Regions from separate parts of the Kitasatospora azatica KCTC 9699 genome, predicted to be linked through region 2. Evidence: predicted binding sites of a transcription regulator. Region 2 holds the regulator's gene; the other holds the start of a gene.
The links. Region 2 encodes HrcA, which represses chaperone genes, less so after heat shock. Its sites were predicted from a motif close to TTNGCACTCNGNNNNNCNGAGTGCNAA; they were not measured.
Positions count from the first base shown of each region.

Region 1: a site for HrcA is predicted at 1,836-1,862, ahead of groL (chaperonin GroEL). Genes of this name have one in related genera too.

Region 1 covers NZ_JQMO01000003.1:2,008,624-2,017,098, reverse strand. Annotated here, with positions in the region: gene groL (chaperonin GroEL) at 58-1,680, opposite strand; gene BR98_RS19610 (cold-shock protein) at 1,988-2,191, opposite strand; gene BR98_RS19605 (MoaD/ThiS family protein) at 2,771-3,049, opposite strand; gene thrC (threonine synthase) at 3,099-4,379, opposite strand; SAM riboswitch class I at 4,397-4,528, opposite strand; gene BR98_RS19595 (glucosyl-3-phosphoglycerate synthase) at 4,681-5,712, shown strand; gene BR98_RS19590 (alpha,alpha-trehalose-phosphate synthase (UDP-forming)) at 5,717-7,165, shown strand; gene otsB (trehalose-phosphatase) at 7,169-8,020, opposite strand; gene BR98_RS19580 (DUF3263 domain-containing protein) at 8,061-8,291, opposite strand; gene BR98_RS19575 (extracellular solute-binding protein) at 8,311-8,475, opposite strand, start outside.
Region 2 covers NZ_JQMO01000003.1:4,149,557-4,158,031, forward strand. Annotated here, with positions in the region: gene BR98_RS29085 (RNA polymerase sigma factor) at 1-197, shown strand, start outside; gene BR98_RS29090 (hypothetical protein) at 194-895, shown strand; gene BR98_RS29095 (DUF3097 domain-containing protein) at 876-1,706, opposite strand; gene pspAB (PspA-associated protein PspAB) at 1,737-2,321, opposite strand; gene htpX (zinc metalloprotease HtpX) at 2,367-3,290, opposite strand; gene hrcA (heat-inducible transcriptional repressor HrcA) at 3,563-4,726, shown strand; gene dnaJ (molecular chaperone DnaJ) at 4,802-5,944, shown strand; gene BR98_RS29120 (16S rRNA (uracil(1498)-N(3))-methyltransferase) at 5,984-6,733, shown strand; gene BR98_RS29125 (S41 family peptidase) at 6,777-8,475, shown strand, end outside.

The DNA of each region.
Region 1 (8,475 bases), 2.1 Mb from region 2:
AAGGGCGGCCTCCCGAAGGAGACCGCCCTGTCAGAACACCCGATCCTTGAGGAAGGATCAGAAGTCCATGTCACCGCCCGGCATGCCGCCGCCGGCGGCCGCGGCGGCCTTCTCCGGCTTGTCGGCGATGACGGCCTCGGTGGTGAGGAAGAGCGCCGCGATGGAGGCGGCGTTCTGCAGCGCGGAACGGGTGACCTTGGCGGGGTCGATGATGCCCGCGTCGATCAGGTTGACGTACTCGTTGGTCGCGGCGTTCAGGCCGTGGCCGGCGGGCAGGTTGCGGACCTTCTCCACCACGACGCCACCCTCGAGGCCGGCGTTGGTGGCGATCTGCTTGATCGGGGCCTCCAGCGCGACCTTCACGATGTTGGCACCGGTGGCCTCGTCGCCCTCGAGCTCGAGCTTGTCGAACGCGACACCGGCCTGCAGCAGCGCCACGCCACCACCGGCGACGATGCCCTCCTCGACGGCCGCCTTGGCGTTGCGCACGGCGTCCTCGATGCGGTGCTTGCGCTCCTTGAGCTCGACCTCGGTCGCCGCGCCGGCCTTGATGACGGCCACGCCGCCGGCCAGCTTGGCGAGGCGCTCCTGGAGCTTCTCGCGGTCGTAGTCCGAGTCGCTGTTCTCGATCTCCGCGCGGATCTGGTTGACCCGGCCGGCGACCTGGTCGCTGTCGCCGCCACCGTCGACGATGGTGGTCTCGTCCTTGGTGATGACCACCTTGCGGGCGGTGCCCAGCAGGTCGAGGCCCGCGTTCTCGAGCTTGAGGCCGACCTCCTCGGAGATCACGGTGCCGCCGGTCAGGATGGCGATGTCGCCCAGCATGGCCTTGCGGCGGTCGCCGAAGCCCGGGGCCTTGACGGCGACGGACTTGAAGGTGCCGCGGATCTTGTTGACCACCAGGGTGGACAGGGCCTCGCCCTCGACGTCCTCGGCGATGATCAGCAGCGGCTTGCCGCTCTGCATGACCTTCTCGAGGAGCGGCAGCAGGTCCTTGACCGAGCCGATCTTGGAGTTGGCGATCAGGATGTACGGGTCGTCGAACGACGCCTCCATCCGCTCCAGGTCGGTGGCGAAGTAGGCCGAGATGTAGCCCTTGTCGAAGCGCATGCCCTCGGTGAGCTCGAGCTCCAGACCGAAGGTGTTGCTCTCCTCGACGGTGATGACGCCTTCCTTGCCGACCTTGTCCATGGCCTCGGCGATGAGCTCGCCGATCTGGGTGTCAGCGGCGGAGATCGAGGCGGTCGCGGCGATCTGCGACTTGGTCTCGACGTTCTGGGCCTGGGCCAGCAGCTGGTCCGAGACGGCCGCGACGGCCTTCTCGATACCGCGCTTCAGGGCCATCGGGTTGGCGCCGGCGGCCACGTTGCGCAGACCCTCGCGCACCAGGGCCTGGGCCAGCACGGTGGCGGTGGTGGTGCCGTCACCCGCGACGTCGTCGGTCTTCTTCGCGACCTCCTTGACGAGCTCCGCGCCGATCTTCTCGTAGGGGTCCTCGAGCTCGATCTCCTTGGCGATGGAGACACCGTCGTTGGTGATCGTGGGGGCGCCCCACTTCTTCTCAAGGACGACGTTGCGGCCCTTGGGGCCCAGCGTCACCTTGACGGCGTCGGCAAGCTGGTTCATGCCGCGCTCAAGGCCGCGGCGAGCTTCCTCGTCAAACGCGATGATCTTGGCCATCGGAAGTGGTCCTCCAGGACACGGTCGACTGCTCGGACCAGAGGTGCCCGCGACGGACGGCCCTGGTATGCGGGGGTCCTGTCCCCTACCGCTCCCGGGGGCCTCACCGGCCGGTCCGTTTGTCACTCTCACACTGCGAGTGCTAACGCCAATGATTAGCACTCTGGGGTGGCGAGTGCAAGCTCCTGGCGAGAGCCGCCGCACACAGCGGCAGGCCCGCACCCCCTCCCCTGACGGGGAGTCGGGTGCGGGCCTGCCGCTTGGTCCACCAGCTCGGTGAGAGCCGAGGCTCCGAGGTTCGGAAAGGTCAGCCCGCCGCGCGGACCATGTCCGCCTGCGGGCCCTTCTGCCCCTGGGAGATCTCGAACTCGACCCGCTGGCCCTCTTCAAGGGTGCGGTAGCCGTCCATCTGGATCGCGCTGTAGTGGACGAACACGTCCGCACCACCGTCGACCGCGATGAAGCCGTAGCCCTTCTCCGCGTTGAACCACTTGACGGTGCCCTGAGCCATTCCGATCTCCCCTAGTGCTGTGCTGGCCCTTCACGTGCCCGCAGGTCGCGGGCCCGGGTCTGGCGGACCAACCCGAGGTGTCCCCCCTGGGCATGGCCCTGCATGCCGCACCGCTCCACCCCAGAACGCCAGTTGGCGTCGAACGGGGCAGGCGAGTGCGTCGACCGCGGCTGAATGTATCCGCATCGGAGCCCTGAGCAACAGGGCCACTCCTGCCGAATTCGACCGGGCCCTTAAGGGATATGCGGGGATGAATGCGACAGAAACTGACAATTCATCGGGGACATAGCGGACGAAAACCGCGAATTGTCCAGATAATTCTGACGAGTCGCCGACATGATTCCGGTGGTACATCGGCAGTTGCGTCTCAGCGGACGGACTCTTTCCCGGGCCCTGAGCGCCACTCAAGTCGGGGACAGCCTATGCCCTGCCGGAGGGCACCACGGACACGCCCGGGCGACGGCGCGGACACGCCTCGGACACGGCCCCGGAACCGGCCGCAGAACCGGCCCGGACACGGCACGGGGCGCCACCCGGCCCGAAGGCCGTGCGGCGCCCCGCAAGCGCGCTGAGCAGGCCTCAGCAACCCCCCGCCACCGCCGGAATGATCGAGATCCCGGCGCCGTCCTTGATCTCGGTGGCCAGACCCTCGGCGAACCGCACGTCGTCGTCGTTGACGTAGACGTTGACGAAGCGGCGCAGCTTGCCGGTGTCGTCCAGGATCCGCGCGCTGATCCCGGCGTAGTTCTTCTCCAGGTCGGCGACGATCTCGGCCAGCGTGGCGCCCTCGGCGGTCACCTCGGCGGCGCCGTCGGTGTAGGGGCGCAGGATGGTCGGAATGCGGACGGTGGCGCTCATGGGGTGTCTCCTCAATGCAAAGTTCGGCTTTGCAAAGTTTGCAAAGCGGTCAGGACGCCAGGCCGGCGGCGCGGAACGACTCCAGGGTGGGCCGAATGGTCGCGGTCAGACCGGCGTCGGCGACCGCGTCCAGGGTCTTCAGACCGTCCCCGGTGTTGATCGCCACGGTCTCCTTGGCCGGGTCGAGCTGCCCGCTCTCGACCAACTTCTTGAGCACCCCGATGGTCACGCCGCCCGCGGTCTCGGCGAAGATCCCCTCGGTCCGGGCCAGCAGCTTGATCGCGGCCACCACCTCGGCGTCGGTGACGTCCTCCACCGCACCACCGGTGCGCCGGGCGATGTCCAGCACGTACGGGCCGTCGGCCGGGTTGCCGATCGCCAGCGACTTGGCGATGGTGTCCGGCTTGACCGGGCGGATCACGTCGTGGCCGGCCTTGAAGGCGGCGGAGACCGGCGAGCAGCCGGCCGCCTGGGCGCCGAAGATCTTGTACGGGCGGTCCTCGACCAGGCCGAGCTTGATCAGCTCCTGCAGGCCCTTGTCGATCTTGGTGAGCTGGGAGCCCGAGGCGATCGGGATCACGATCTGCTCCGGCAGCCGCCAGCCGAGCTGCTCGCAGATCTCGTACGCCAGCGTCTTGGAGCCCTCGCCGTAGTACGGCCGCAGGTTGACGTTGACGAAGCCCCAGCCCTCGCCGACCGGGTCACCGATCAGCTCGGAGCAGAACCGGTTCACATCGTCGTAGTTGCCCTCGATGCCGACCAGCTCGCCGCCGTAGACACCGGCCATCACGACCTTGCCCTGCTCCAGGTCGTGCGGGATGAAGACGCAGGACTTGAACCCGGCCCGGGCCGCCGCCGCGCCGACCGCACCGGCCAGGTTGCCGGTGGAGGAGCAGGACAGCGTGGTGAAGTCGAACGCACGGGCCGCCTCGATCGCGCAGGCCACCACCCGGTCCTTGAAGGAGTGGGTCGGGTTGCCCGAGTCGTCCTTGACGTGCAGCTGGGCGGTGAAGCCCAGCTCGCGGCCCAGGTTGTCGGCCTTGACCAGCGGGGTCCAGCCCGGGTTCAGGTTGGGCTTGCCGGCGACGTCGGCCGGCACCGGCAGCAGCGGGGCGTAGCGCCAGATCGAGGCCGGACCGGCCTCGATCCGCTTGCGCAGCTCCTCGGCCTGGTAGCCGCTGTAGTCGTAGGCGATCTCCAGCGGACCGAAGCACTCGAGGCAGGCGAAGCTCGGACCGAGCGGGAACTTGGTACCGCACTCGCGACAGGACAGCGAAGCGGCGGGGCCGAGGTCGACGGTGGACGACTCGACAGGGGTAGCGGTAGCCATGATGGCGGAGGCCTCTCTCCTCATCTTCCCCGTGGCGCGGGCGCGCCACAGGACGGAATTGGCACCTGTCCCGCCGGGGCCTGCGATGGCCGGACGAGAAGGTTGCCGGGACGTCGACGGGCCGTTCCCTCAGTCCCTCTGGATGAGCTCTGTGAAGTTGTGGTCCTGCATCTGCTGGGCTGTCTGCGCAGCCGACCCCGGCGTGCGAAGGTCTCACCGCAGTACGAAGACTGTAACCGAAGGCCGGGAAGCTGACCCCGGCCGTCCGCAACGCGAGACGAGATTCACGAGGAGCGAGATTTTGCCTGCCGAGGAGCCCGGGCCCGCGCTGATTCCCGAGGCCGCGGACTGGCTGCGCCGCCGGTCCTGGAGCGCGGCCGACCGGCCGACCGCCGAGCTGCTCGCCGCCAAGCGGGCGGCCGGCCCGGCCGGCACGGTCAGCGTGGTGCTGCCCGCGCTGGACGAGGAGTCCACGGTGGGCGGGATCGTGGAGGTGATCCGGCGCGAACTGATGGAGCGACTGCCGCTGGTGGACGAGCTGGTGGTGGTCGACTCCGGCTCGGCGGACCGCACCGCCGAGGTGGCCGCGGCGGCCGGCGCCCGGGTGGTGCACCGGGACGCGATCCTGCCCCGACTCGAACCGGTGCCCGGCAAGGGCGAGGTGCTCTGGCGCTCGCTGCTGGTCACCAGCGGCGAGATCGTCTGCTTCATCGACGCCGACCTGCGCGAGTTCGATCCGGCCTTCGTCTCCGGCATCGTCGGCCCGCTGCTCACCGACCCCGGGATCCAGCTGGTCAAGGCCATGTACGACCGGCCCCTGGAGACCGACGGGGCGGTGGTGCCGGCCGGCGGCGGCCGGGTCACCGAGCTGGTCGCCCGCCCGCTGCTCAACCTGCACTGGCCTCGGCTGGCCGGCTTCGTGCAGCCGCTCGGCGGCGAGTACGCGGCCCGCCGCGGCCTGCTGGAACGGCTGCACTTCCCGACCGGCTACGGGGTGGAGCTCGGCCTGCTGGTGGACGCGCTGGAGCTGGTCGGCCTGGACGCGCTGGCCCAGGTGGACGTCGGCGTGCGCCACCACCGCCACCAGGACAGCCAGGCGCTGGGCCGGATGGCCGCCACCATCTACCGCACCGCCCTGGAGCGCCTGGACCGCACCCACCGCCTGAAGGCCGCCGAGGACCTGGCCCGTCCGGTCCTCACCCAGTTCTCCCGCGACCCTCGGACCAGGGACTTCAGCGCCCACAGCCACCCGATCACGGCTTTGGAGCGTCCTCCGATGATCGAGGTCCCGGAGTACTCGACGTTTGCCACCGGACGACCCCGGCAAGGTTGAACACATGGCCGCTCTCACGACCGCGCGCATCCTGGTGGCTTCCAACCGGGGGCCGGTCTCCTTCTCCAGCGCCCCCGACGGGACGTTGACCTTGCGACGCGGGGGCGGCGGACTGGTCTCGGGGCTGTCCGCGATCGACGACCCGAACGCCGTCTGGGTCTGCGCGGCGCTCGGCGAGGCGGACCGGGCGGCGGCCGGGCGCTCCCCGCACGGGCGGCTCGACCGGGGCGGCTTCGACGTCGGCGGACAGGCCGTCCGGATGCTGGACATCGACCCCGAGGTCTTCGACCAGGCCTACAACGGGGTGGCCAACTCCACCCTCTGGTTCCTGCACCACATGCTCTACAACACCCCGGCCGCCCCCGCCTTCGACGCCGAGGCCGCCGAGCAGTGGCGGGCCTTCGAGGCCTACAACACGGCCTTCGCCGAGGCGCTGGCCGCCGAGGCCGCCGAGGGCGCCGCCGTGCTGGTGCAGGACTACCACCTGACCCTGGTCCCGGCGCTGCTCCGCGAACTCCGCCCCGACCTGCGGATCGGCTACTTCCTGCACACCCCGTGGGCGCCCGCCGACTACTTCCGGCTGCTGCCGGACCCGCTCGCCACGGCCGTCCTCACCGGAGTGCTCGGCGCCGACCGGGCCGGCTTCCACACCCGCCGCTGGGCACTGGCCTTCGCCGACTGCTGCGAGGCGGTACTGGGCGCAGCGGTCGACCGGGCCGACCTCTCGGTCAGCTACCGGGGCCGCACCACCAGGCTCGGCGTGCACGGCCTGGGCGCGGACGGCGAGTTCCTGCGCGAGCGGGCGCACCGGGCGGACGTGGACCAGCGGCTCGCGGCGCTGCGCGAGACCGTCGGCGACCGCCGGACCATCGTCCGGGTCGACCGCACCGAGCTGAGCAAGAACATCGTCCGCGGCCTGCTCGCCTACCGGCACCTGCTGCGCAGCCGCCCCGAGTGGCGCGAGCGGGTGGTGCACATCGCCTTCGCCTACCCCTCCCGGCAGGACCTGGCCGAGTACCGCGACTACACCGCCGCCGTGCGCCGGATCAGCGAGGAGATCGACGCCGAGTTCGCCACCGACTCCTGGCAGCCGCTGATACTCCAGGTCGAGGACGACTTCGCGCGCTCGCTGGCCGCCTACCGGCTGGCCGACGTGGCACTGGTCAACCCGATCCGGGACGGGATGAACCTGGTCGCCAAGGAGATCCCGGTGGTCTCCGAGGCCGGCTGCGCACTGGTCCTGTCCCGGGAGGCGGGCGCCTGGGCGGAGCTGGCCGAGGACGCGATCGGGATCAACCCGTACGACGTGGTCGGCACCGCCGATGCGCTGCACCGGGCGCTCAGCCTGCCCGCGGCCGAGCGGACCGAGCGGACCAAGCGGCTGGCGGCGGCGGCCACCGCGCTCTCCCCGCAGCAGTGGTTCCTGGACCAGCTGGCGGCCCTCAACCCTTGACCGTCAACTCCTGAGCAGCTCCTCGGCCAGCCGGGTCAGCAGCTCGACCACCCCCGCCGGGCCCGGCACCACCAGGTCGGCCCGTTCGGCCACCTCGCGCACCGGCGGCTCGCCGGTCACCGGACCGCTGGCCACCAGCAGCGCGGGCCGGCCATCGGCGCGCCGCCGCTCGACGGCGGCGAAGGCGGCCAGATCGCCCAGGTCGTCCCCGGCGTAGAGCACCGTGCGGGCCGCCCGCTCGGCCAGCAGACCGCTCAGCGCGACCCCCTTGTCCACCCCCGGCGGGCGCAACTCGACCACCATCCGGCCCGGTTCGACCGCCAGGCCGTGGGTGGCGGCCAGCTCGGCGAGCGGTGCGCGCAGCCGCTCGAGCACGGCGTCCGGGTCGGCGGTGCGCCGGGTGTGCACGGCGAGCGAGCGTTCCTTGTCCTCGATCGCGGTGCCCTCCGGCACGCCCAGTTCAGCCAGCAGGGCCGGGAGTTCGGCCCGGACGGCGGCCACCCCCGGGTGGATCGGCGGCGCCGTCAGCTTTCCGGTGCTGCCCTCCCAGCGCTCGGCGCCGTAGTGGCCCAGCACCACCAGCCCCTCCAGGCCCGGCAGTTGGTCGAAGCCGCCGAGTCGCACGGCGCTCAGCGCGGGGCGACCGGTGACCACCGCGACGGCGTTGACCAGCGGCGCGAGCCGGGCCAGCGCGGGGGCCGCGCCGGGATGCGCGAAGGCCTGCTCGGGGTCGGTGACGATCGGCGCGAGCGTGCCGTCGAAGTCGAAGGCGAGCACGGCGCCGGCCGGATCGGCCAGCAGTGCGGCCAGGCCCGCCCGGCCGGCGGGGGTGGTCGGTTCCAGCACGATGCCCATGGCCGCCAACCTACCCGCGCCGCCGCACCCGCTAACGCCGCTACTGGCGCTCGGCGCGCCGGGCCTCGCGGATCCGGCGCAGCCGGTTGACCAGCACCGGGTTCTTCGCGAGCGCCTCGGGCCGGTCCAGCAGACCGTTCAGCAGCTGGTAGTAGCGGGTGCTGGAGATGCCGAGCTCCTCGCGGACCGCCTGCTCCTTGGCGCCCTGGGTCCGCCACGGGCGGGCCTCCAGGGCCAGCACCGCCAGCTCGCGCTCGGTCAGCTCGTTCACGGGGCCATTATCGGGCACCTCATTGCGGCCGCCGACGCTTGGACTCCTCCACCGCGAACTGCTGCAGCCCGCCGAGCACCGCCGCCGGGTCGCCCTTGACCGCCTTGCCGATCTCGGTCTTGATCTTCCCGCTGACGGTGTCCCAGGCCGGGTCGCCCAGCGGGTAGAAGCTGGCGGCGGGCAG
Region 2 (8,475 bases):
TCGCGATCGACGGCCTCTCCCCGGCCGAGGCGGCCGAGGCGCTCGGCATCGGCCAGGCCACCGTGCGGGTCCGCCTGCACCGGGCCCGCCGCCTGCTGCGCGCCGAGCAACCGCCCGCCACCGCCACCGCCGCCGCGCACCGCCGCGCCTACCCCACCCCAAGCAGCTCGGACTCCCTCCTGGAGGTCGCCCCGTGAACGCCACCGACGACAGGCCGCACACCCCCACCACCAGCGCCTTCGAGCGGCGCCTCGCCGAGGAGCTCGCCACCCTCGCCGCCGCTACCAGCACCCGGCACGACGCCTTCCCCGCCCGCCGCCGCGCGCTGATCAGCTGGGATGCCGCCTTCCGACACCGCCGCTTGCCGCTGGCCGTCGCGGGCGTCGCCGCCGCGACGGTGGCTGCGGTCGCCCTGCCGAGCATGCTGAGTGCCCAGGACGGCGGCTCGGCGGCGTACGCGGTCAACCGCTCCTCCGACGGCACGATGCTCCTGGAGCTCTGGCAGCCGGGCAGCCTCCAGCTCATGGTCGACCAGCTGCGAAAGGAGGGTGTCAACGCGGTCGGCCTGCAGGAGTCCCAGGCCGAGGCCCAGTCCTGCCAGAGCCGGATCCCCGCCGGGCCGTCCGCCACCGTCACCGACCACGAGCCGGGGGACGCGCCCGGTGCCGTACGGATCGATCCGGCGAAGATCCCGCCGGGCTCGACCCTGCTGCTGTTCAGCCAGACCCTCTACGACAACGGCAAACTGCTCGGCGCCTTCTTCTCCACCCGGGTTGTGGAGACCGTGCCCGCCTGCTTCAGCCTCACGGACACCGGCACGGTCATGGGCCGGCAGACCGACCTGCCGACTGCTGTCCCCACCACCCCCACCCCTGTCAGCTCCCTGGCTGGGTGACGAAGTCGATCAGCTCCTCCACCCGCCCCAGCAGGGCCGGCTCCAGGTCCTTGTAGGAGTTCACCGAGGCGAGGATCCGCTTCCAGGCGGCCGGGGTGTCCACCGGCCAGCCGAGGCGGCGGCAGATCCCCTGCTTCCAGTCCTCGCCGAAGGGGACGTCGGGCCAGCCGGGGACGCCCACGCTGCTGGGCTTGACGGCCTGCCAGATGTCGATGAAGGGGTGGCCGACCACGAGGACCGAGGAACCCGTCACCTGAGCCGCGATCCGGTGCTCCTTGGTGCCCGGGAGCAGGTGGTCGACCAGGACGCCGAGTCGGCGGCCCTCGCCGGGGGCGAAGTCGGCGACGATCGCGGGCAGGTCGTCGATGCCCTCGAGGTACTCGACCACCACGCCCTCGATCCGCAGGTCGTCGCCCCAGACCCGCTCGACCAGTTCGGCGTCGTGCCGGCCCTCGACGTAGATCCGGGACTCGCGGGCCACCCGGGCCCGGGCGCCGGGGACCGCCACCGAGCCGGAGGCGGTGCGACCCGGGCCCTTGGCCGGGGCCGGGCCGGTGGGCCGCACCAGGGTGACCACCTTGCCGTCCAGCAGGAAACCGCGCGGCGCCAGCGGGAAGACCCGGTGCTTGCCGAACCGGTCCTCCAGGGTGACGGTCAGGCCCTCGGCCGTCTTCTCGCAGCGCACCACCGCGCCGCAGAAGCCGGTCGCGGCCTCCTCGACCACCAGGTCCCGCTCGGCGGCCACCTCCGGTGCCGGCTGCTGACGCTTCCAGGGCGGGGTGAGGTCCGGCCCGTACTGAGTGCTGCGCATGACGGAACTATAGAAAGCCCCGACGCGCCGTCAGAGCCCCGGCGCACCCCAGACCGGGAACCAGCGGCTGAGGTCCGACTCCACCCGCAGGTCGTTGCCGAGCATCGCCTTCACCTGCAGCTCGAGCGGGCTGTTGCGGCGCTCGCCGCCACCCGGCATCGGCGCGAACGGGTAGAAGGTGCCGCGCTTGTAGAGGTAGACCAGGGCCAGCGACTGGCCCTCCCGGTTCTTGAAGGCGACGAGGGAGCAGAGCAGCTGCGGGCCGAAGCCGTTGGCCTCCAGCTCGCTGTTGACCGCGTGCAGGTCGTTGACCAGCTCCGGCAACTCCTCGGGGGTGTGCCGGGCCAGCAGCCAGGAGTAGCCGTACCCGTCCCGGCTGGCCTCCACCGGCACGCCGCCATTGGGCGTGTCGGCGTCCAGCAGCGCCCGGACCTGTCCCTCCACCTCGCCGAAGGCACCGCCCTCGACGGCGGCGAAGCAGACCGAACCCAGACCGGTCGGGGTGAAGCCGGCCGCGGCCTCCAGGGTCAGGGCGGCCGAGGGCACGCCGAAGAGCTGGTCGAGGTCCGGCTTGACCGGCTTGCTGCGGCCCAGCAGCGCGTCCAGGAATCCCACAGGAGAAAGTCCTTTCGGAAAATCAGAACAGCGGTCGGGTAGCGGTCAGCGGCCCAGCTCGGCGGAGATCTTGCCCAGCTGCTCCAGCCGCTGTTCCAGCGTCGGGTGGGTGGACAGCAGCTGGCCGGCCACCTCCTTGGCGCTCAGCGCGGGGGCGAAGTAGAAGGCGTTGTACGGCTGCGCCTTGCGCAGGTCCTCGGTCGGGATCGCGCCGATCTGCCCGGTGACCTTGGTCAGCGCCGAGGCCAGCGCGCTCGGCCGCCCGGTGAGCTGGGCGGCGGCCCGGTCGGCGGCCAGCTCGCGGTAGCGGGAGAGCAGGCGGGTGAGCAGGAAGCTGATCGCGTACACCACCATCGAGACCAGCGAGACGACCAGGATCATGATGGCGGCGTTGTCGTTGTTGTCGTTGTTCCGGTTGCCGCCCATCATCCCGCTGTAGAGCGCGATCCGGGTGATCGCGCCGGCCAGCACGCCGAGGAAGCCGGCGATGGTCATCACCGCGACGTCCCGGTGCGCGATGTGCGAGAGCTCGTGGGCCAGCACGCCCTCCAGCTCCTCCGGCTCCAGCCGGCGCAGCAGCCCGGTGGTTACGCAGACCACCGCGTTCTGCTCGTTGCGGCCGGTGGCGAAGGCGTTGGGCATGTCGTTGTCGGCCACCGCGACCCGGGGCTTGGGCATGTCGGCCAGCGCGCAGAGCCGGTCAATGGTGCCGTGCAGCTGCGGGTACTGCTCGGGGGTGACCGGGTGGGCCCCCATCGCCCGTTCGGTGATCTTGTCGCTGAACCAGAACTGCGCGACGAACAGGCCGCCGGAGAGCAGCACGATCAGTGGCCAGGCGCCCTTGAGCAGCACGATCAACACACCCGTGAAGCCGACGTAGAGCAGCCCGATCAGGAACATCGTGGTGACCATCCGTCCGGTCAGACCACGGTCGGGAGCAAAGCGGGTGTGAGGGCCGGACGCCGACATATCTGCTCCTTCGTTACGCCGGGCTGTTTGTGTCAGTCCGGGTCGATATCGATGCTGCCACTTCGACCGTCGGCGGGCACCACCCCGACGGGGCGCGACACGTGATCCGTGCGGCATCCCGGGACAGGGCGTTCCTGCTGTCGGACCCGGGCCGTACACTGGCAGATACGGTTTTGGCACTCCTCAGTGCAGAGTGCCAGCCCAAGAACGGACAGTACCGGCAGCGCAGGACCTGGTACCTGAGACAACGCGCGAAGAGGGAGGTGCGTGCCATGTTCGACGAACCCGCGTCCGAGCCGCGTTCGACCGGTCGTGAGCCGGCAGCCGGCGAGCCGGCACACCCGGCGACCTCGCGCGCCGCCCGCCCGCCGGCCACCCGGCCGGCCCGGGCCGCCGCGCCCCGCGCCGCCGCCGGCCACGCGCTGGACGAGCGCAAGCTCTCCGTGCTGCGCGCGATCGTGCAGGACTACGTGGGCACCGAGGAGCCGGTCGGCTCCAAGGCCCTGGTGGAGCGGCACAACCTCGGCGTCTCGCCGGCCACCGTGCGCAACGACATGGCCACCCTCGAAGAGGACGGCTACATCCAGCAGCCGCACACCAGCGCCGGCCGGATCCCCACCGACAAGGGATACCGGCTTTTCGTCGACCGGCTGGCCGAGGTCAAGCCGATGAGCGCCCCCGAGCGCCGGGCGATCCGGCACTTCCTGGACGGCGCGGTCGACCTGGACGACGTGGTGGCCCGCACCGTGCGCCTGCTCGCCCAGCTGACCCGCCAGGTCGCGGTGGTCCAGTACCCCTCGCTGACCAGGTCGACGGTGCGTCACGTCGAGCTGGTGATGCTGGCCCCGACCAAGGTCATGCTGGTGCTGATCACCAACACCGGCCGGGTCGAGCAGCGCCTGGTCGACTGCCCCAGCCCGATCCGCGAGACCACCCTGGCCGACCTGCGGGCCCGGCTGAACGCGCTGGCCGGCGGGCGCCGGTTCCCCGACGTCCCGGCCCTGGTCGAGGACCTGCCGGCCTCGTTCGAACCGGCCGACCGCCCGATCGTCACCACCGTGCTCAGTACTCTGTTCGAGTCCCTGGTGGAGCAGAACGAGGAGCGGATCATGCTGGCCGGCACGGCCAACCTGACCCGCTTCGGCCACGACTTCCCGCTCAGCATCCAGCCGGTGCTGGAGGCGCTGGAGGAGCACGTGGTGCTGCTGCGGCTGCTCGGCGAGACCACCGACGGCGGAATGACCGTGCGGATCGGGCGCGAGAACGAGTACGAGGGCCTGAATTCCACCTCCGTGGTCTCGGTCGGCTACGGTTCGGGCGATGAGAGCGTGGCCAAACTCGGCGTGATCGGGCCGACCCGGATGGACTACCCCGGCACCATGGGGGCAGTACGGGCGGTGGCACGGTACGTGGGGCAGATCCTGGCCGAGTCGTAACACCACCGGCCTGCGGCAGTCCGCAGGCCGGGCACAGTCACAGCACTTCTAGAGGCGGAACAAGCGGAGCATTTGGTGGCCACGGACTACTACGCGGTACTCGGCGTCCGACGGGACGCGGGGCAGGACGAGATCAAGAAGGCGTTCCGACGCCTCGCCCGTGAACTGCACCCGGACGTCAACCCGGACCCGAAGACGCAGGAGCGGTTCAAGGAGATCAACGCCGCCTACGAGGTGCTCTCCGACCCGGCCAAGCGCCAGGTCTACGACCTCGGTGGCGACCCGCTCTCGCCGAACGGCGGTGGCGGCGCGGGCGGCTTCGGCGCGGGCGCGGCCGGCTTCGGCTTCTCCGACATCATGGACGCCTTCTTCGGCGCCGCCTCCGGCCAGCGTGGTCCGCGTTCGCGCACCCGCCGCGGCCAGGACGCGATGATCCGCCTGGAGATCACCCTGGAGGAGGCCGCCTTCGGCACCACCAAGGAACTCCAGGTCGACACCGCCGTCACCTGCACCACCTGCAACGGCGAGGGCGCGGCCCCCGGCACCACCGCGCAGACCTGTGACATGTGTCGCGGCAAGGGCGAGGTCTCCCAGGTCACCCGGTCCTTCCTGGGCCAGGTCATGACCTCCCGCCCGTGCCCGCAGTGCCAGGGCTTCGGCACCGTGGTCCCCACCCCCTGCCCCGAGTGTGCCGGCGACGGCCGGGTGCGGGCCCGCCGCACCCTCACGGTCAAGATCCCCGCCGGTGTCGACAACGGCACCCGGATCCAGCTGGCCGGCGAGGGCGAGGTCGGCCCGGGCGGCGGCCCGGCCGGCGACCTCTACGTGGAGATCGCCGAGACCGCGCACCCGACCTTCCAGCGCCGCGGCGACGACCTGCACTGCACCGTCACCATCCCGATGACGGCCGCCTCGCTCGGCACCCAGGTCCCGCTGCAGACCCTGGACGGCCTGGAGGAGGTCGACATCCGGCCCGGCACCCAGTCCGGCCAGTCGATCCCGCTGCACGGACGCGGTGTCACGCACCTGCGCGGCGGCGGCCGGGGCGACCTGATAGTGCATGTCGAGGTGCAGACGCCCACCAAGCTCGACCCCGAGCAGGAGGACCTGCTGCGCCGGCTGGCCGTGCTGCGCGGCGAGGAGCGGCCCTCGGGCCAGTTCGCGCCCGGGCAGCAGGGGCTGTTCTCCCGGTTGAAGGACGCCTTCAACGGCCGCTGACGCCTGCTCACCCACCTCCAGGAACCCAGGACGCTCCGCATGACCGCACCTGTCTTCGTCGTCGGAACCGACCGGCTGACCGCTGCCGCGCCCGGCGCGGTGGTCCGCCTCGACGGGCCCGAGGGCCGGCACGCGGCCGCGGTGAAGCGGCTGGAGGTGGGCGAGGCGGTCACCCTGACCGACGGCCTGGGCCTGGGCGGGCACGGCACCGTGAGCGCCCTGCACGGCAAGGACGCGCTCGAGGTCACGCTGGCCGAGCTGCGCGCCGAGCCCGCGCCCAGTCCGCGGATCACCGTGGTGCAGGCGCTGCCCAAGGGTGACCGGGGCGAGCTCGCGGTGGAGACCATGACCGAGGTCGGGGTGGACGTGGTGATCCCCTGGTCGGCCTCGCGCTGCATCACCCAGTGGAAGGGCGACCGGGGCGCTAAGGCGCTGGCCAAGTGGCGGGCCACCGCCCGGGAGGCCGGCAAGCAGGCCCGCCGACTGCGCTTCCCCGAGGTGCGCGAGCCGATGACCACCCGTCAACTGGCGCCGCTGCTGGCCGCCGCGGCCTTCGCTGCGGTGCTGCACGAGGAGGGCGCCGAGCCACTGGCCACCGCCGCCCTGCCGACCGACGGCGAGCTGGTGCTGATCGTCGGCCCCGAGGGCGGGGTCAGCCCCGAGGAGCTCGCCGCCTTCGCCGAGGCCGGCGCCAAGCCCTACCGCCTCGGTCCGTCGGTGCTGCGCACCTCCACGGCGGGCGTCGCGGCGGGCGCGCTGCTGCTCGGGCGGACCGGTCGCTGGTCCTGAGAATCGGTGGTCCCCACCACCCCGTCCTGCATAACCTGACGCGGTGACGGAAACCGAGAGCATCCCCGCGGGCGCCTACCTGCGCCATCCCCACCTGCACGGCGATCTGCTGACCTTCGTCGCCGAGGACGACGTCTGGCTCGCGCCGCTGGAGGGGGGTCGGGCCTGGCGGCTGACGGCCGACCGGGCACCGGTCTCCCACCCGCGCTTCTCGCCCGACGGGCGCACCATCGCCTGGACCTCCACCCGGGACGGTGCGGCCGAGGTGTACGCGGCCCCGGTGGACGGCGGCGAGGCCCGCCGGCTGACCCACTGGGGGGCCGCCACCCGGACCCTGCTGCGCGGCTGGACCCCGCAGGGCGAGCCGGTGGCGATCACCAGTGCGGGACAGCCGACCGCCCGTCAGGCCTGGGCCTTCGCGGTGCCGTTGGACGGCGGCGAGCCGCGCCGGCTGCCCTACGGCCCGGTCGGTGGCCTGGCCTTCGAGCCGCACCGGGACCGGGTGCTGCTGCTCTCCGCGTACAGCCTGGAGCCGGCCCGCTGGAAGCGCTACCGCGGCGGCACCGCCGGCAAGCTCTGGATCGGCGAGACCGGCGGCGAGTTCGCCCGGCTTCACACCGAGCTCGACGGCAACATCGAGTCCGTGATGTGGGTGGGCGAGAGGATCGCCTTCCTGTCCGACCACGAGGGCACCGGCCGGCTCTACTCCAGCCTCCCCGACGGCTCCGACCTGCGCGCCCACACCGAGCCCGGAGACTTCTACGCCCGCAACGCCGCCACCGACGGCACCCGGGTGGTCTGGCACAGCGGTGGCGGGCTCTGGCTGCTGGACAGCCTCGACGGCCACGCCAGGCCCCGCCCGCTGGACATCCGGCCGGCCGGCCCGCGCACCGGCCGCCGCCCGTACCCGCTGCCCGCCGCCGGCCGGCTGGAGTCGGCCGCCCCGGACGCCACCGGCCGCGCCGTGGCCGCCGTGGTGCGCGGCACCGTGCACTGGCTGACCCACCGCGAGGGCCCGGCCCGGGTGCTGGAGGAGACACCCGGGGTACGGGCCCGGCTGGCCCGAGTGGTCCCGCCGGCCGACGAGGACGGCGCCCAGGGCGTGGTCTGGGTGACCGACGCCGAGGGCGAGGACGCCCTGGAGTACGCCCCCGACGCGCTCGGCACCGAGCGTCGCCGGCTCGCCGCCGGGCAGCTCGGCCGGGTGCTCTCCCTGGTGGTGGCGCCCGACGGCAAGCAGCTGGCGATCGCCGCGCACGACGGCCGGGTGCTGCTGGTGACCCTGGCCGACGGCGCCGTCCGCGAGCTGGCGCGCAGTCAGGACGGCGAGGTCAGCGGCCTGGTCTTCGCGCCCGCCTCGGACTGGCTGGCCTGGTCGCAGCCGACCTTGGGCCCCTGGTCACTGCGCCAGATCATGCTGGCCGAGCCGGCCACCGGGACCGTCACCGAGGCCACCCAGCAGCGCTTCGTGGACAGCGCGCCCGCCTTCACCGCCGACGGCAAGCACCTGGCCTTCCTGTCGCTGCGCAACTTCGACCCGGTCTACGACGCGCACAGCTTCGACCTGGGCTTCCCCACCGGCGCCCGCCCCTACCTGATCACGCTGGCCGCCGACACCCCGTCGCCGTTCGGCCCGCAGCGCGGTGGCCGGCCGGTGGACGGCGCCGAGGAGAAGGAGGAGGAGAAGCCGAAGCCGACCGCGGAGGGCGAGGAAGCGGAGGCCGACGCGGACGCGGCGGAGC